One region of the Novosphingobium terrae genome, then DNA from elsewhere that is predicted to be linked to it. Evidence: riboswitches for the same ligand, from Rfam matches in the RefSeq annotation. Region 1 holds a riboswitch; each other region holds the start of a gene.
The links. Region 1 has a riboswitch for cobalamin ahead of HGK27_RS11085 (TonB-dependent receptor). Riboswitches for the same ligand answer to the same signal wherever they lie in the genome.

Region 1 (3,764 bases):
GCGTCACATGAGGCCCGCGCGGCTTCAGATTCCAGTCGCCCAGCTCCACATCGAAACGTTCGGCCACCCAGCGGCGCAGCAGGGCCGCCTTGTAGTGATTGTCCTCATCGAAATAGATATGGGCGTGGTAGCTCTTGATATCGGTGTAGGGGCGCGGATGGGTTGGCAGCACCTCCTCCCCCGTCCGCACCGAGGCGGGCTGAGGCGTGGGCTGGGCAGCGGTGTGATAGCCCCATTCGCTCTTGCCCGAGAAGGTGGAGGGCCGCAGCGGCAGCGTTCCACCTGCCTTGCCCGCCGGAATACCCACACTTGCCGCCGGGGTGATCACCTCTCCCGCCGTCGCTGCCGAAGCCGTGTTGGCCCAGCTGGCCGAAGCCAGAGCGCCCATCGTCATCATGCCGCCGGTCAGCAGGCTGCGGCGGTCCGGGGCCGGGATCTCGGCCCATGGCTGTTTCTCTGTCTGGTCTTCAGGGTGGGCCATAGTCTGTCTCCATCTTTGCCTGACGATCCGCATGCGCGTGTCATTGCCAATTGTCTATAGGTTTGATAGAGAATAATGCGTCATTTGCGCCACGCCCGATTGCATCTGCCCCGCCAGAGCATTTTCACCTTGCGCGGGGGTACAGATTCTGTTGAGAGCCGGGCCGAAGGCATCTGCCTTCCACCCGCATCGGTGCCCGCAAGGGCTTAATAGGGAACATGGTGAGGATCATCCGATCCGAAACCGGGCTGTCCCTGCAACTGTGAGCGGCGAGTGCGATACAAGGGCATCCTGCCAAAACGTCAGGATGCAGCCACTGGGCCGGACGCAAAATCATGCGAGGCCCGGGAAGGTTTGTACCGCGCGACGACCCGTGAGCCAGGAGACCTGCCGCTGCGTGTCGCTCTTGCCCGGCCCAGGGGATGGCCAAGGCACGGTTGCATTTCCGTCTGAGCGACGAACAGCATGGCCGGGGGCCATGAGCGCCGGGGCAGCGGGCATCAACGCCTGCCCGCCTGTTTCGGCGAGGGGATGCCCTGCGCCTGTGCGCGGGGCAGGCCTTGCCCCCTGCCCGTCGTCTGGCGTCGGGGGAAAGATCATGATCGGGCAGCATCGCTTTGCCACGGCAGGTCCGCAGGCGCGGTGAAAGCCGCCAACCCGGCGCCTTTTCAAAGCCATAGAGCAAGATCCGTCTCTTCAGGGGGAACATTCATGACCATCTTCACCCATGCGCCGGCACTGCGCCGCGCCTGCCTGGGCGCTTCGGTGCTGGTGCCGCTTTGCGCCGCGCCCGCCGCCGCCCAGAGCGCTCAGGACGCCGACAACATCCTTGTGATCGGCCAGCAGACCCAGACCCTGACGCGGCCCGATGCCACCGGCAGCCGCCTCAACCTCACCCCGCTGCAGACCCCGGCCTCGATCACCAGCATCGATGGCGAGGCAATCCGCGCGCGCGGCGATATGTCCATTGCCGAAGCCGAGGCCCGCGCGCCCGGCTTCTTCAACATCGGCAATCCCGGCAATGGCGGCACGGCGCTGGCTGCGCGTGGGTTCAGCGGCCAAGGCTCGATCCTGCAGCTGATCGACGGTGTGCGCCTCTTCCCGGCGGCGGGCACCATCACCTTCCCCACCGACCCGTGGATGGCCGAGCGCATCGATGTGCTGAGCGGCCCGGCCTCGGTGCTCTATGGGCAGGGCTCGCTGGGCGGCGCGGTCAATGTCATCATGCGCAAGCCCAACACGCAGCGCACCGAGTTCGAGAGCGAGATCGGCTATGGCTCGCAGAACACCTTCCATGCCGCAGCGGGGCTTGGCGGGCCGATCGGCGAGCGCCTGTCCTATCGCGTCGATGCCAGCTATCGCCGTTCGGATGGCTATGTCGATCGCGGCCATTCGGACAGTCTGGCGCTGTCCGCCACTGTGCGCTGGGCGACCACCGACACGCTGACCTTCACCCTGCGCGATGATTACGGCGACCAGCATCCGATGAAATACACCGGCACGCCGCTGGTGAATGGCAGGCTGGATCTGGGCCTGCGCCACCAGAACTACAATGTGGGCGACGCGCATATCCGCTATCGCGACAACCGCGCCACCCTGCAGACCGACTGGACGCCGTCTGACAGCATCAGCCTCACCAATCTGGGCTATGTGCTGACCAGCAAACGCCAGTGGCGCGATCTGGAAAGCTATTGCTGGGTGGCCGCCGACGGCAATTGCCACAATGGCTACAACTACAGCCCCGCCACGCCCGGCAACATCTATCGCACCGACAATTACGGCATCGGCCATGACCAGACCCAATGGGGGGATCAGGGCAGCGTGACGTTCAAGATCCCGCTGAGCGATACCATCAGCACCGATCTGGTTGCCGGTTTCGATGTGAACAGCATCCAGCTGACCTATTCCAACGATTTCGGATCGGACACGCAGGAAGACAGCGTCACCCCCACCGGCTTCAACCCGGGCCTGTTCTATGACACGCAGGGCATCGCTCCGCGCTATCGCACCCAGACCACCGAATATGCCTTCTTCGCCGAAGACCGGCTGAAGTTTGGCGAACAATTCTCGCTGATCACCGGCATCCGGCACGAGAATGACGAGATCAAGCGCTGGACCCGCACCTATCCCACCGGCAATGGCGGCGTTGACACCTTCGCCTTCGACAAGAGGCTGACCAACACCACCTGGCGCGTCGGCGGCGTCTATCAGCCGATCCCGACGGTTTCGCTCTATGCGCAATACAGCACCGGCACCGATCCGCTGGGCACGCTGACCACCTATTCCACCGCCCAGACCCAGTTCAGCAACGCCACCGGCAATCAGGTGGAAGTGGGCGCCAAGGGCAGCTTCTGGGGCGGGCGCGGCACGGCCACGCTGGCGGCCTATCGCATTGTGAAGAAGGGACTGCTGTACCAGCAGACGCTCAGCAGCCCGATCCAGCAGGTGGGGCAGCAATCGTCGAAGGGGATCGAGGCTGCGGTGTCGCTCAACCTGCCCGCCGGTTTCGGGATCGACGCCAATGGCACGGTGCTGAAGGCGCGTTACGACGATTTCTACTCCGGCGGAGTCAGCTTCAACGGCAAGGCGCCGCCCAATGTGCCGCAGCAGGCCGCCAATCTTTGGCTGCGCTGGGATGCGACCAAGCAGATCCGCGCTCAGGCCGGGCTGCGTTATGTGGGCCACACCTACTCGGATACGGCCAACACCTTCCGCGTGCCCGCTTACGCCGTGGTGGATGCGGGGCTGTCCTATGCTTTGAACCGGCATGCGGCGGTGGATGTCCACATCTACAACCTGCTGGACAAGGCCTACGCCCAGACCACCTACAATGACGAGCAGTGGATTCTGGGCCGCCCGCGTTCGGTGGACGTGTCACTGCGTACCAAGTTCTGAGGCGCTAAAACCGTGGCATGGCAACATCAGGCAAAACGCTGGCTTTACCTGACCCATCGCTGGGTGGGGATCGTCACCTGCCTGCTGTTTGCCATGTGGTTCGCCTCGGGGCTGGTGATGATCTATGTGCCCTATCCCTCGCTTTCGCTGGCCCAAAAGCTGGCGGGGGCGCAGGCCATCGACTGGCGGGCCGTGGATGTGCCGCCGCCCCTTTCCAGCAATACCCGCGGTCTGACGCTGGAGATGCGCGATGGCCAGCCTGTCTGGCGGATCGAGCCCTGGGGCAGCCCCGCCATCACCCTCCCCGCCCATCACGGTGCCGAGTTGCGCCCGGTGGATGGGGCTTTCGCGGCGCGGGTAGCCCAAGGCTTCGGCCATGCTCCGGCGC
Region 2 (3,764 bases), on a different contig from region 1:
CGAAGGCTTGCGGGTCAAAGCCACCATATTCCACCGCCAGCGAATGATCGACGATCAGCTGCGTGGGCACCACCGGATTGACCCGCGCCGGATCGCCGCCCTGATCGGCGATGGCATCGCGCAGCCCGGCCAGATCGACCAGCGCCGTCTGGCCCAGAATATCGTGGCAGACCACGCGGGCCGGATACCAGGGGAAATCCAGATCGCGCTTGCGCTCGATGATCTGGGTCAGCGCATCGGTGAGCAGCGCAGGATCGCAGCGGCGCACCAATTGTTCGGCCAGCACGCGCGAGACATAGGGCAGCCCATCATAGGCGCCGGGGCGGATCGCCTCGATGGCGGCGTACGTGTCGATGTAGTCGACAGTGCTGCCGGGCAAGGATTTGCGAAAAGCATTGGTCATCGCTGTTGTGCTCTATGCTGGCGTTACGCCCCGGGAGGGCATCCGCCTTATTCGCCAGCATAGGCTCAGAGAAAACGGCTGAAATGGCGAGCCTTTGCGAAGAAAAACCTGCAAATCTGCGAAGTTTGCAAATTGGCGAGCGGCAGGAAACGGGTCCGACAGTGCCTCGCTGTACAGGGCAACGGCAATCACAGGCATCGCCAAGGCCCTCTGCCACCTTTCACAGCAAAGCGATTGACAAGCGCCGAGAGGTGGCGCTGAGAAAAAGCGTCAAGGTTCCCTGCTCGCATGCCATGAAAAGCGGGTGGCAGGGCTAAGACGGGAAGCCGGTGATGCCTGAGAAGGCAGAATCCGGCGCTGCCCCCGCAACTGTAAGCGGTGAGCGGTGACTCCATCCCGTGTCACTGGCCTCTCAAAGGCCGGGAAGACCGGAGTCGCCGTGATGACCCGCAAGCCAGGAGACCTGCCTTCGACATCATAACGTGCTTCCGGCGGGGTGTCCGGTGGGCCGCATCATCATGCGCTCGGCCTTGCCGGGCGTAACGGTCATGCGTTCCGTCAACCCGCTCTTTTCGATGTGGGTGACCCATGAACAATGATGCGACCAGACCGGCCATAAACCGCCCCATTCTCACCCCGCCCGAGGGGCAGAAGAAAGTGCTGCTGCACAGTTGCTGCGCGCCCTGCTCTGGCGAGGTGATGGAGGCCATGACCGCCAGCGGCATCGACTACACGATCTTCTTCTACAATCCCAACATTCACCCGAGGGAGGAGCATCTGCTGCGCAAGGAAGAGAACATCCGCTTTGCCGAGCAGCACGGCATCCCATTCGTCGATGCCGATTACGACACGGCCAACTGGTTCAAGCGCGCACGCGGCATGGAACAGGAGCCCGAACGCGGGATCCGCTGCACCATGTGCTTCGACATGCGTTTCGAGCGCACCGCGCTTTACGCTCATGAGCATAGCTTTCCGGTGATCACCTCCTCGTTGGGCATCTCGCGCTGGAAGAACATGGAGCAGATCAACGGCCGTGGTGAGCGCGCGGCAGCCCGTTACCCCGGGATCAGCTACTGGACCTTCAACTGGCGCAAGGGTGGCGGCGCGGCGCGCATGATCGAGATCTCCAAGCGCGAGCGTTTTTACCAGCAGGAATATTGCGGCTGCGTCTATTCGTTGCGCGACGCCAATGCCCATCGCGTCAGCCAGGGCCGCCCCGAGATCGACCCCGGCAAGCTGTTCTATGGCGACGAGCCTGCCTGACAGGCACGGCACCCCGGCCACCATGCGCGCGCCCTGCCCAAAGCATCATATAACGATATCTTTATATGATGCTTGACAGCGGCCTTCCAATGGTGTTGATAGACCCTGTCGAGGTTCCCCGCCTCAGGCGTGACGGCGGGGCTAAGACGGGAAGCCGGTGGTGCCTGCGCAATGTTCGCATTGGGAGGCAGAGTCCGGCGCTGCCCCCGCAACTGTAAGCGGCGAGTGGCGGTTCCATGTTGTGCCACTGATGCCCCGCAAGGGCATTGGGAAGGCCGGAACCACCGCGATGACCCGCAAGCCAGGAGACCTGCCTTCGGCGCCATAACGTTCCTCGGACGGGGGTTCCTCCGGTGGATCGCGCTTGCAGCAAGGCACGGGGCTTATGCGCCATCCGGGCCTGTTTAAGCCATGCGCGCTCTTCCTTCGGCCCTTACGCCCGGCAAAAGCAGGTGATCGGTCGATGTTTTCAGCCCTGTTCCATTCCGTCCCGCAGCGACGAATGCGTGAGCGCGCCGTGCTGCCGGGGCTGATCCCCGCCTGACGCGGCGCGCGCCAACCAACCCATCACCTCGACCATCATGACGGACCAGCAAACACGCTGGCCCGAAGGAGACTTCGCATGCCCGCAACCGGCGCCAGCCTCGCCCTCCCCCGTATCCGCCCCGACCGCGATCCGGGAACCGCTCAAGGACAGCAGGTCATGACCAGAAACGACCTTACCTTTTCGATCAAAAGCATCCGCTTTGATGAGCATTACCGCCCTGCGGACAACACCCGCATCACCACCAACTTCGCCAATCTGGCCAGAGGGGAGAGCCGCCAGGACAATCTGCGCAAGGCTCTGACGATGATCGACAATCGCTTCAATGCGCTGGCTGATTGGGACAATCCCGAGGGGGATCGCTATGCCCTCGAACTGGATATCATCTCCATCGAGATGACCATCGGCAAGGACGGCAGCAGCGAAGCTTTCCCGATGATCGAGGTGCTCAGCACCACCATCATCGACAAGCAAACCGGTGCGCGCCTTGAGGGCATCGTCGGCAACAATTTCTCTTCCTATGTGCGGGATTATGACTTCAGCGTCCTGCTGCCCGAACACAACAAGGGACAATCCGGCTTCAGCCTTCCCGATCATTTCGGCGACCTGCACGGGAAGATTTTCAAGCATGTCCTAAAGTCCGATGCTTATCAGGCAAAGTTCAACAAGCCGCCGGTCATCTGCCTGAGCGTCTCAAGCAGCAGGACCTATCACCGGACAGGAAATAAGCATCCCATTCTGGGCATCGAATACCGGCAGGATGAATTTTCCTCGACCGATGAGTATTTCAAGAAAATGGGCCTGCAAGTGCGCTATTTCATGCCGCGAGGCAGCGTTGCGCCTTTCGCCTTCTATTTCACCGGAGATCTGCTGAGCGATTACAGCAATCTTGAGCTGATCGGTACCATCAGCACGATGGAAACCTTCCAGAAAATCTATCGCCCCGAAATCTACAACGCCAATTCGCAGGCCGGTCATTGCTATCAACCCAGCCTGAAGCATCAGGACTATTCCTCGACCCAGATCGTCTACGATCGTGAGGAACGCAGCCGTCTGGCCGTCGAACAGGGCAAGTTCGCCGAGGAGCATTTCATGAAGCCCTACAGGGCTGTCCTCGAACAATGGTCCGCCGCTTACGCCTTTTGACCCTCCCCCAAGATCAAGGTTCTCCATCATGAAGACATTGTTGCCAACCTCAACCGCCGGCAGTCTGCCCAAACCCTCCTGGCTCGCGCAGCCCGAGACACTCTGGTCACCCTGGAAACTGGAAGACGAGGGTTTGATCGAGGGCAAGCAGGATGCCCTGCGCCTGTCGCTGGACGATCAGCGTCAGGCAGGCATCGATATTGTCAGCGACGGCGAGCAGACGCGCCAGCACTTCGTCACGACCTTTATCGAGCATCTCGATGGCGTCGATTTCGAGAAGCGCGAAACCATCCGAATCCGTGACCGCTATGATGCGAGCGTGCCGACAGTCGTCGGCGCCGTCACCCGCCCCAGGTCAGTCTTTGTCGAAGACGCCAAATTCCTGCGCCAACAGACCGATAAGCCGAT
Region 3 (3,764 bases), on a different contig from region 1:
GCCGACTCGTCCGCCATGCAACTGCGCGATAAATTCGGCAGCCGGGGGCATGTAGCGATACTCCATCGCCGTCCAGAAGGGGCGGGGCGAAGCCTCGGCCTGAGCCACAACCCAGCGCGCGTCGTCCAACGTTGTCGCAAGCGGTTTTTCGCAGAGGATGGCCAGACCTGCATCGAACAGCGGCTCCAGCACGCGGCGGTGGGTATAGTTCGGGCTGGCCACGATCACCGCATCGACCAGACCGCTTTTCGCCAGCGCGGCGCTATCGGCAAAGGCCTGAACACCCTCGGCTTTATCGCCAAGCGCCATGCGCGCCCAGCCCAGTGAACGCTCGACCGGATCGGCGATGGCGGTCACCACCGCACCGGGCGTGATGGCCAGATTGGTGATATGCTCCGCACCCATCATGCCGGTGCCAACGAGGCCGTAACGCACTTGCTCTACCATCACGACTGATCCTATAGGTGATAACGATGTCACCACCCCATACCACGCAGATCAGGGTTGAGCGCAAGATGGAATTTCTGTTGATCCGCAACGCCACGGAGAAGGCCCAATGAGCACCCCTTGCGAAGTCAGCTGGTTTTCGGCCCTGTGCGACGACGATTACGAATTCCTCGGGGTGCCCGATGCGCGTCTGCAATCAAGCTGGGAGCATTGCCGCGATATCGCCCTTCAGGCGGAAAGCGGCGGGTTCGACAGCATCCTGCTGCCCTCCGGCTACAATCTGGGGATCGACACCACGGCTTTCGCGGCGGGAATCGCCCCGCTGCTGCGCCGCATGGCCCTGCTGATGGCGGTGCGCATCGGCGAAAGCTGGCCGCCGCAACTGGCCCGCCAGATCGCCACCATCGACCGGATGCTGGGTGGGCGCCTGAAGGTTAACATCATCTCCTCCGAAATGCCGGGCGAGGTGCTGGGCTCGCGCGAACGTTACGCCCGCACTGCCGAGGCCATGTCCATCCTGCGCAGCCTGCTGAACGGGCAGCCGCTCGACCATGAGGGTGAATTCTGGAAGCTGAAGCTCGATCCGCCGCGGATCAGCACGGTTTCGGGCAAGGCGCCGCTGTTCTATTTCGGCGGCCTGTCGCCCGATGCGCGTGAAACCGCCGCCAAGGGTTGCGATGTCTATCTGATGTGGCCCGGCAAGCGCGAGGAAATCGCCGCCACCATCGCCGATATGAAGGAGCGGGCCGCCCGCCATGGCCGCAGCCTGCGCTTCGGCTATCGCGTCCATGTCGTGGTGCGCGACACCGAGGAAGAGGCGCGCGCCGCCGCCGACCGACTGCTCTCCAGGCTCGATCTGGCGCAGGGGGCGGCCATTCGCGCGCGCTCGCTGGATTCGCAATCGGCGGGGGTGCAGGCGCAGACTGCGCTGCGTGAGCAGGCCGTCGATGGCTATGCCGAGGAGAATCTCTGGACGGGCATCGGGCAGGCCCGTTCAGGCTGCGGCGCGGCGCTGGTGGGCAACCCGGACCAGATTCTGGCCAAGCTCACCATGTATCGCGAGATGGGCATCGATGCCTTTATCCTCTCGGGCTATCCCCATGCGGCGGAGGCAGATCTGTTCGCCCGGCATGTGCTGCCAAGGCTCGATCACGCGCCGCTGTAGCAGGGTGGCTTCAGGCCCCGGATCGATCAGAAATTTCAAGTTGCACCGCCGCGAGCATTCTGGTCATAGCGGCGCTGGATGCAGGCCGGAGAGACCGGTTCGCATCCGACCCGCACTGGTGCCCGCAAGGGCTTAAAATGGGAACGCGGAGAGGATCGGTTCTGGCCGATCCGAAACCGGGCTGTCCCTGCAACTGTGAGCGGTGAGTGCGATACTTGCAGTGCTTCGTCACAGGAACGGAGCGCGGCCACTGGGGCAGACGCTAACGCATGCGGGCCTCGGGAAGGCTTTGTATCGTGCGATGACCCGCGAGCCAGGAGACCTGCCAGCGTGGGGTCGCTCTTGCCGGGGCCCAGGGGGTGGCCATGGCACGGTGCTTGTCCGTCTGAGCGACGTGTCCATGGCCGGGGGCCATCAGCGCCAGAGCATGGCGGGCGATAGCGCCTGCCTGCCTGTTCTGGCGAAGAACGGGGCGTGCCGTTGCGGCATGGTCTGGTTCTGCCCCTTGCCCGTCGCCTGGCGTGGGGAATGTATTCGTGAAGAATCCGGGATTTTCGAGCGCGATGGCTCTGGCCCTTGCCATATCCAATTTTGGCATGGCGCAGGTCGCTCTGGCCGATGATACGGCCAGCGATGCCGAGAACGGCGCAGACAAGTCCACCATCGTGGTGACGGCCTCGCGTCAGGACCTGCTGGGCAAGGCGTCGACCGCCAGCGAGGGCACGGTGACGCGCGCGGAAGTGGAACTGCGCCCGATCTATCGTGCCAGCCAATTGTTTGAAGCTGTGCCGGGCCTCGTCGTCACCATCCATTCGGGCGAGGGCAAGGCGCAGCAATATCTCATTCGCGGCTACAACCTCGATCACGGCACCGATTTCGCCAGCTTTGTCGATGACATGCCCGTCAACCGCCCGACCAACGCCCATGGGCAGGGCTATTCCGATCTCAACTTCCTGATCCCCCAACTGGTGGCGGGGATCGACTACACCAAGGGGCCCTACACCGCCGGGATTGGCGACTTTGGCTCGGTGGCCTCGGCGCATACGCGGCTGCTCGATGATATGCCCGCGCAGATGGCCGTCACCATCGGCACCGATGGCTATCAGGAGCTGTTCGGCGGCGGCACGCTGCATTTCAGCAATGGCGGCAAGCTGCTTGGGGCGGTCGATCTGGGTCATTACGATGGGCCGTGGCAACCCAAGCAGAACTTCAAGAAGGTCAACGCCGCGCTGCGCTACTCGCAAGGGACGGCGACGGATGGCTTCAGCCTGACCGGCATGTATTACAAAAGCGGCGGCGGCCTCATCACCGACCAGCCCGAGCGCGCCATCGAGGAGGGGGTGATCGGTCGCTATGGCACGCTCGATCCCACCGATCACAGCCTGTCGGAGCGTTTCAGCCTGTCGGGCCATCTTGAGAAGGGGCTGGGCAGCGGTCAGCTTTCGGTCAGCGCCTATGCCATCCATTCCACCATGACGCTGTGGAACAACTTCACCCATTATCTGCTCGATCCGGTCAATGGCGATCAGGAAGAGCAGGATGAGCGGCGCACCACCATCGGCGGTGCGGCCAGCTACAAGGTCAAACACGATCTGGGCGGGATCAGCTTCGAGACCGTAGTGGGGCTGAACGCTCGCTATGACGGCGCCTTTGTCGACCGCAAGCATACGCTGCGGCGCACCACCATTCTGCCTTACTGCAACGCTCAGGATGATGACGGCAACACCACCACCTTCAGCGCGGTGAATGGCAATTGCACCGCCGATCATGTGCGGCTGCTCGATCTGGCGCCCTATGTGCAGGAGACGGTGCGCTTCACCCCATGGCTGCGCGCGGTCGTCGGTCTGCGTGAGGAATATTACCACGCTACCGACCGCAGCGAGATCGACGGCGGCAGCTATGCCCAGCATCAATGGCTGGCCCAGCCCAAGGCCAATCTGATCATCGGGCCTTTCGCCAAAACCGAATTTTACGCCAGCTGGGGCAAGGGCTTCCACTCCAACGATGTGCGCGGCGTGTTCGGCACGGTCGCGGCCGAGGGCATTCAGGCGAGCGGCGTGGCCACCCCGCTGCTCTCATCAACGACCGGTGTCGAGCTGGGCCTGCGCAGCAATCTGATCCCGAAGCTGCAGCTGCAGCTGGCCGTCTTCCA
Region 4 (3,764 bases), 430 kb from region 1:
GAGCCAGCGGGTCCAGATCATCGAAATTGGCGATGCGGGAAAGCGCCAGCGCCGCCACCTTCACCCGTCCACCCGAAGGGACATGCCCCAGATCGAGCGCGTCCTCGGCAGGCAGCAGATGGGCCTGAGTGAACCACGGCAGCACGCCAAAACCACGCCAGCCGGTGCGTTGCTCGATCAGCCGATAGCCATCGTCGAACAGCGAGGGATCGCCACGAAACTTGTTGATGAGGAAGCCGCGGACCATCGCCGCATCCCCTGGCGACAACACGGCCTGCGTGCCAATAAGCTGGGCAATCACCCCGCCCCGGTCGATATCGCCTGCCAGCACCACCGGTACCTGTGCCGCGCAGGCAAAGCCCATATTGGCGATGTCTCCGCCGCGCAGATTGACCTCCGCCGGGCTGCCCGCGCCCTCCACGATGACCAGATCATGCGCGGCCTTCAGGCGCTGAAAGCTTTCCAGCACCGGAGCCATCAGTTGCGGCTTCAGAGCGGCATACTCCCGCGCTTTCACCGTGGCGATGCGCTTGCCCTGCACCACCACCTGACTGCCGACATCCGTCTCAGGCTTGAGCAACACCGGGTTCATATCGGTATGTGCCGCCAGCCCGCAGGCCAATGCCTGTAACGCCTGAGCCCGCCCGATCTCGCCACCATCGGCGGTCACGGCAGCATTGTTAGACATGTTCTGCGGCTTGAAAGGCGCAACACTTAGCCCTCGCCGACGCGCCGCCCGGCACAGCCCCGCCACCAGCAGGGACTTGCCGACATTGGACCCCGTCCCCTGGATCATCAGCGCGGGCATAAAGGGCTTAGAATTCCACCCCGGCCTGGGCCTTGATGCCGCCGCGGAAGGGGTGCTTCACCAGCGTCATCTCGGTGACCAGATCGGCCTGCTCGATCAGCTCGGGCGCGGCATTGCGGCCCGTCAGCACCACATGGGTCATCTCGGGCTTTTCCTCGCGCAGGAAGGTCAGCACTTCCTCCAGCGGCAGATACTCATAGCGCAGGGCGATGTTGATTTCGTCGAGCAGCACCATGCGGATTTCGGGATTGCGGATCAGCTCCTTGGCCTTCTCCCAGCCCTTGCGCGCGGCGGCGATATCGCGAGCCTTGTCCTGCGTTTCCCAGGTAAAGCCCTCGCCCATGGCGTGGAATTGGCACAGATCGGGGAAATTTTGCTCGATCAGACGACGCTCACCGGTGTCCCACGCGCCTTTGATGAACTGCACCACCGCGCTGGGCATGCCATGCGCGATACAGCGCAGGATCATGCCGAAACCGGAAGAAGACTTGCCCTTCCCTGTCCCCGTATGAACGATCACCAGCCCTTTTTCGCCCTGCTTGCTGGCCATGATCTTGTCGCGAGAAGCCTTTTTCTTGGCCATCTTGGCGTTGTGGCGGTCAAAGTCGGCGTCGGGCGTCTGGGTGGTGGCGTCGGCGGTCATGGCACTCTCCTGATCGCGGCATTCCTTGACAGCCCCGCCGCAATCCCGCAATCCCCGCCGCGTTGGTTCCTTGCGGCGGAGCATCTCCACCACAAGGCGAAGAGGGAATGTGACAGGGCGTTTCGAATGCCTCAAGCACAGCCGCCCCCGCGACCGTCAACGGATGAGTCCGCTTCGATGCCACTGGCCGCAAGGCTCGGGAAGGCGAAGCAGGCGCAGGGCTGGAAGCAGCCCCCGATCCGCCAGCCGGGAGACCTGCCAGCAAGAGAATACGGACAGCCGGGGTGCGCTGTGGCCGGTCGATCTGGTGTCGGGCATAAGGTTCGATGCCCGATGGTCTGTGCAGGCGCCCCGCATTCGGGAATGGAAGCGTCGTGGGCCAGAATACCGTCCTTTTTGTCTGCACCACCTGCCGCGCGGGCCAGACGCTTGGCGAGGGCGAAACCGTGCCCGGCGCTCTGCTGGCGCAGGCGCTGACTGCCGCCAATGCGGATGGCGATGTTGAAGTGCGCCCCACCGAATGCCTTTCGGCCTGCACCAATGGCTGCTCCATCGCGCTGACCCGGCCCGGCAGCTGGACCTATGTCTATGGCCGCCTGTCGGACGCCGATGTGCCCGAAATCCTCGCCGGTGCCAGCGCCTATGCGCAGAGCCCCGACGGCATCGTGCCATGGCGCGAACGCCCGATCATCTTCCGCAAGCAATCCATCGCCCGCATTCCCCCGCTGGAGGTCTGACCCCATGTCGCTCGAAAAAATCCCCGTCACCATCGTCACCGGCTTTCTGGGCTCGGGCAAGACCACGCTGATCCGTCACCTGCTTCAGAACCCGGGCGGACGCCGCCTAGCGGTGCTGGTCAATGAGTTTGGCACGGTGGGCGTCGATGGTGAAATCCTGAAGGCCTGCGCCGACGAGAACTGCCCCGAAAGCGCGATCCTCGAACTGGCCAATGGCTGCATCTGCTGCACCGTGGCCGATGATTTCATCCCGACGGTCGAAAAGCTGCTGGCCCTGCCCCAGAAGCCCGACCATATCCTGATCGAGACCTCCGGCCTCGCGCTGCCCAAGCCGCTGCTAAAAGCCTTCGACTGGCCCGCGATCCGCAGCCGCATCACGGTGGATGGCGTGATCGCGCTGGCCGATGCCGAGGCTGTGGCCGCTGGCCGCTTCGCCCCCGATGTGGCGGCGGTAGACGCGCAGCGTGCAGCTGACGACAGTCTTGACCATGAAACCCCGCTCTCGGAAGTGTTCGAGGATCAGCTGGCCTGCGCCGACATCGTGCTGCTGACCAAGGCCGATCTGGTCGACGCCGCCACGCTGGACGCCGCCCGCGCCGTCATCGCCGCCGAGGCCCCGCGCCCGCTGCCCATGCTGCCCGTCACCGATGGCGTGATCGATCCTGCCGTGATCCTCGGCCTCAACGCCGCTGCCGAGGACGATCTGGCCGCCCGCCCCAGCCACCACGATGGCGAGGACGACCACGAACACGAGGATTTCGACAGCACCATCATCACCCTGCCCGAAGTCAGCGACCCCGAAGCCCTGACGCAGGCCATCCAGCGCCTCGCCCGCGAGCAGGCGATCCTGCGCGTGAAGGGCTTCGTGGCGGTGCAGGGCAAGCCGATGCGCCTGCTGGTGCAGGCCGTGGGCGAGCGTGTGCGCCACCAGTACGACCAGCCCTGGGGCCAGCGCCCGCGCGTCACCCAGCTGGTGGTGATCGCCGAGCATGACCACCTCGATCCTGCCGCCGTCCGTGCCGTGCTGGACACGGTGCTGGCCCCCGCCTAACGCCAGCCGATGCATGTTATCTTCCGCGAAAGCCGTGGGCTGGATGAGGTCGAGGTCGCTACCGATCTTGGCCAATCGCCCGCGCCCCTGATCGTCCTGTCCTTTTCGGACAGCGATCTGGGGGCTTTCGCGGCGGGATGGCATGCCGCGCGGGCGGGACTGCCCGAACTGCGCCTCGCCAATCTGGCGGCGCTGAAGCATCCGCTCTCGGTCGACACCTATATCGAACGCACACTGTCCGGCGCGAAAGCCGTGCTGGTGCGGTTGATCGGCGGCACGGGCTACTGGTCCTATGGGCTGGCGCAACTCACCGATCTGGCCCGGCGCGAGCAGATCGCGCTGGCGGTCCTGCCCGGCGACGGGCGCCCAGACCCCACGCTGGACGCCGCCTCCACGCTGCCGATCCCTGTGCTGCGTCACCTCTCCGACCTGTGCGAGGCGGGCGGAGCCATCGCCGCTCAGGAAGCTCTGGCCGAACTGGCCCGCGCCGCCGGATTGCCCGCGCCCGAAGCACAGGGCGCCACT

Region 2: linked by a shared signal. The riboswitch ahead of HGK27_RS22265 (DUF1852 domain-containing protein) and the one ahead of HGK27_RS11085 (TonB-dependent receptor) in region 1 are both predicted to bind cobalamin.
Region 3: linked by a shared signal. The riboswitch ahead of HGK27_RS19740 (TonB-dependent receptor) and the one ahead of HGK27_RS11085 (TonB-dependent receptor) in region 1 are both predicted to bind cobalamin.
Region 4: linked by a shared signal. The riboswitch ahead of HGK27_RS09230 (DUF1636 family protein) and the one ahead of HGK27_RS11085 (TonB-dependent receptor) in region 1 are both predicted to bind cobalamin.

What each region holds. Positions count from the first base shown of each region.
Region 1 is NZ_JABVZR010000001.1:2,446,226-2,449,989, forward strand. It holds gene HGK27_RS11080 (DOPA 4,5-dioxygenase family protein) at 1-481, opposite strand, end outside; cobalamin riboswitch at 655-890, shown strand; gene HGK27_RS11085 (TonB-dependent receptor) at 1,193-3,376, shown strand; gene HGK27_RS11090 (hypothetical protein) at 3,389-3,764, shown strand, end outside.
Region 2 is NZ_JABVZR010000002.1:856,630-860,393, forward strand. It holds gene acnD (Fe/S-dependent 2-methylisocitrate dehydratase AcnD) at 1-403, opposite strand, end outside; cobalamin riboswitch at 660-888, shown strand; gene HGK27_RS22260 (epoxyqueuosine reductase QueH) at 992-1,666, shown strand; cobalamin riboswitch at 1,761-1,999, shown strand; gene HGK27_RS22265 (DUF1852 domain-containing protein) at 2,370-3,356, shown strand; gene HGK27_RS22270 (methionine synthase) at 3,385-3,764, shown strand, end outside.
Region 3 is NZ_JABVZR010000002.1:252,173-255,936, reverse strand. It holds gene HGK27_RS19750 (Gfo/Idh/MocA family protein) at 1-447, opposite strand, end outside; gene HGK27_RS19745 (LLM class flavin-dependent oxidoreductase) at 557-1,612, shown strand; cobalamin riboswitch at 1,712-1,956, shown strand; gene HGK27_RS19740 (TonB-dependent receptor) at 2,149-3,764, shown strand, end outside.
Region 4 is NZ_JABVZR010000001.1:2,019,443-2,023,206, forward strand. It holds gene HGK27_RS09220 (cobyric acid synthase) at 1-808, opposite strand, end outside; gene cobO (cob(I)yrinic acid a,c-diamide adenosyltransferase) at 816-1,451, opposite strand; cobalamin riboswitch at 1,498-1,728, shown strand; gene HGK27_RS09230 (DUF1636 family protein) at 1,826-2,188, shown strand; gene cobW (cobalamin biosynthesis protein CobW) at 2,193-3,239, shown strand; gene cobN (cobaltochelatase subunit CobN) at 3,249-3,764, shown strand, end outside.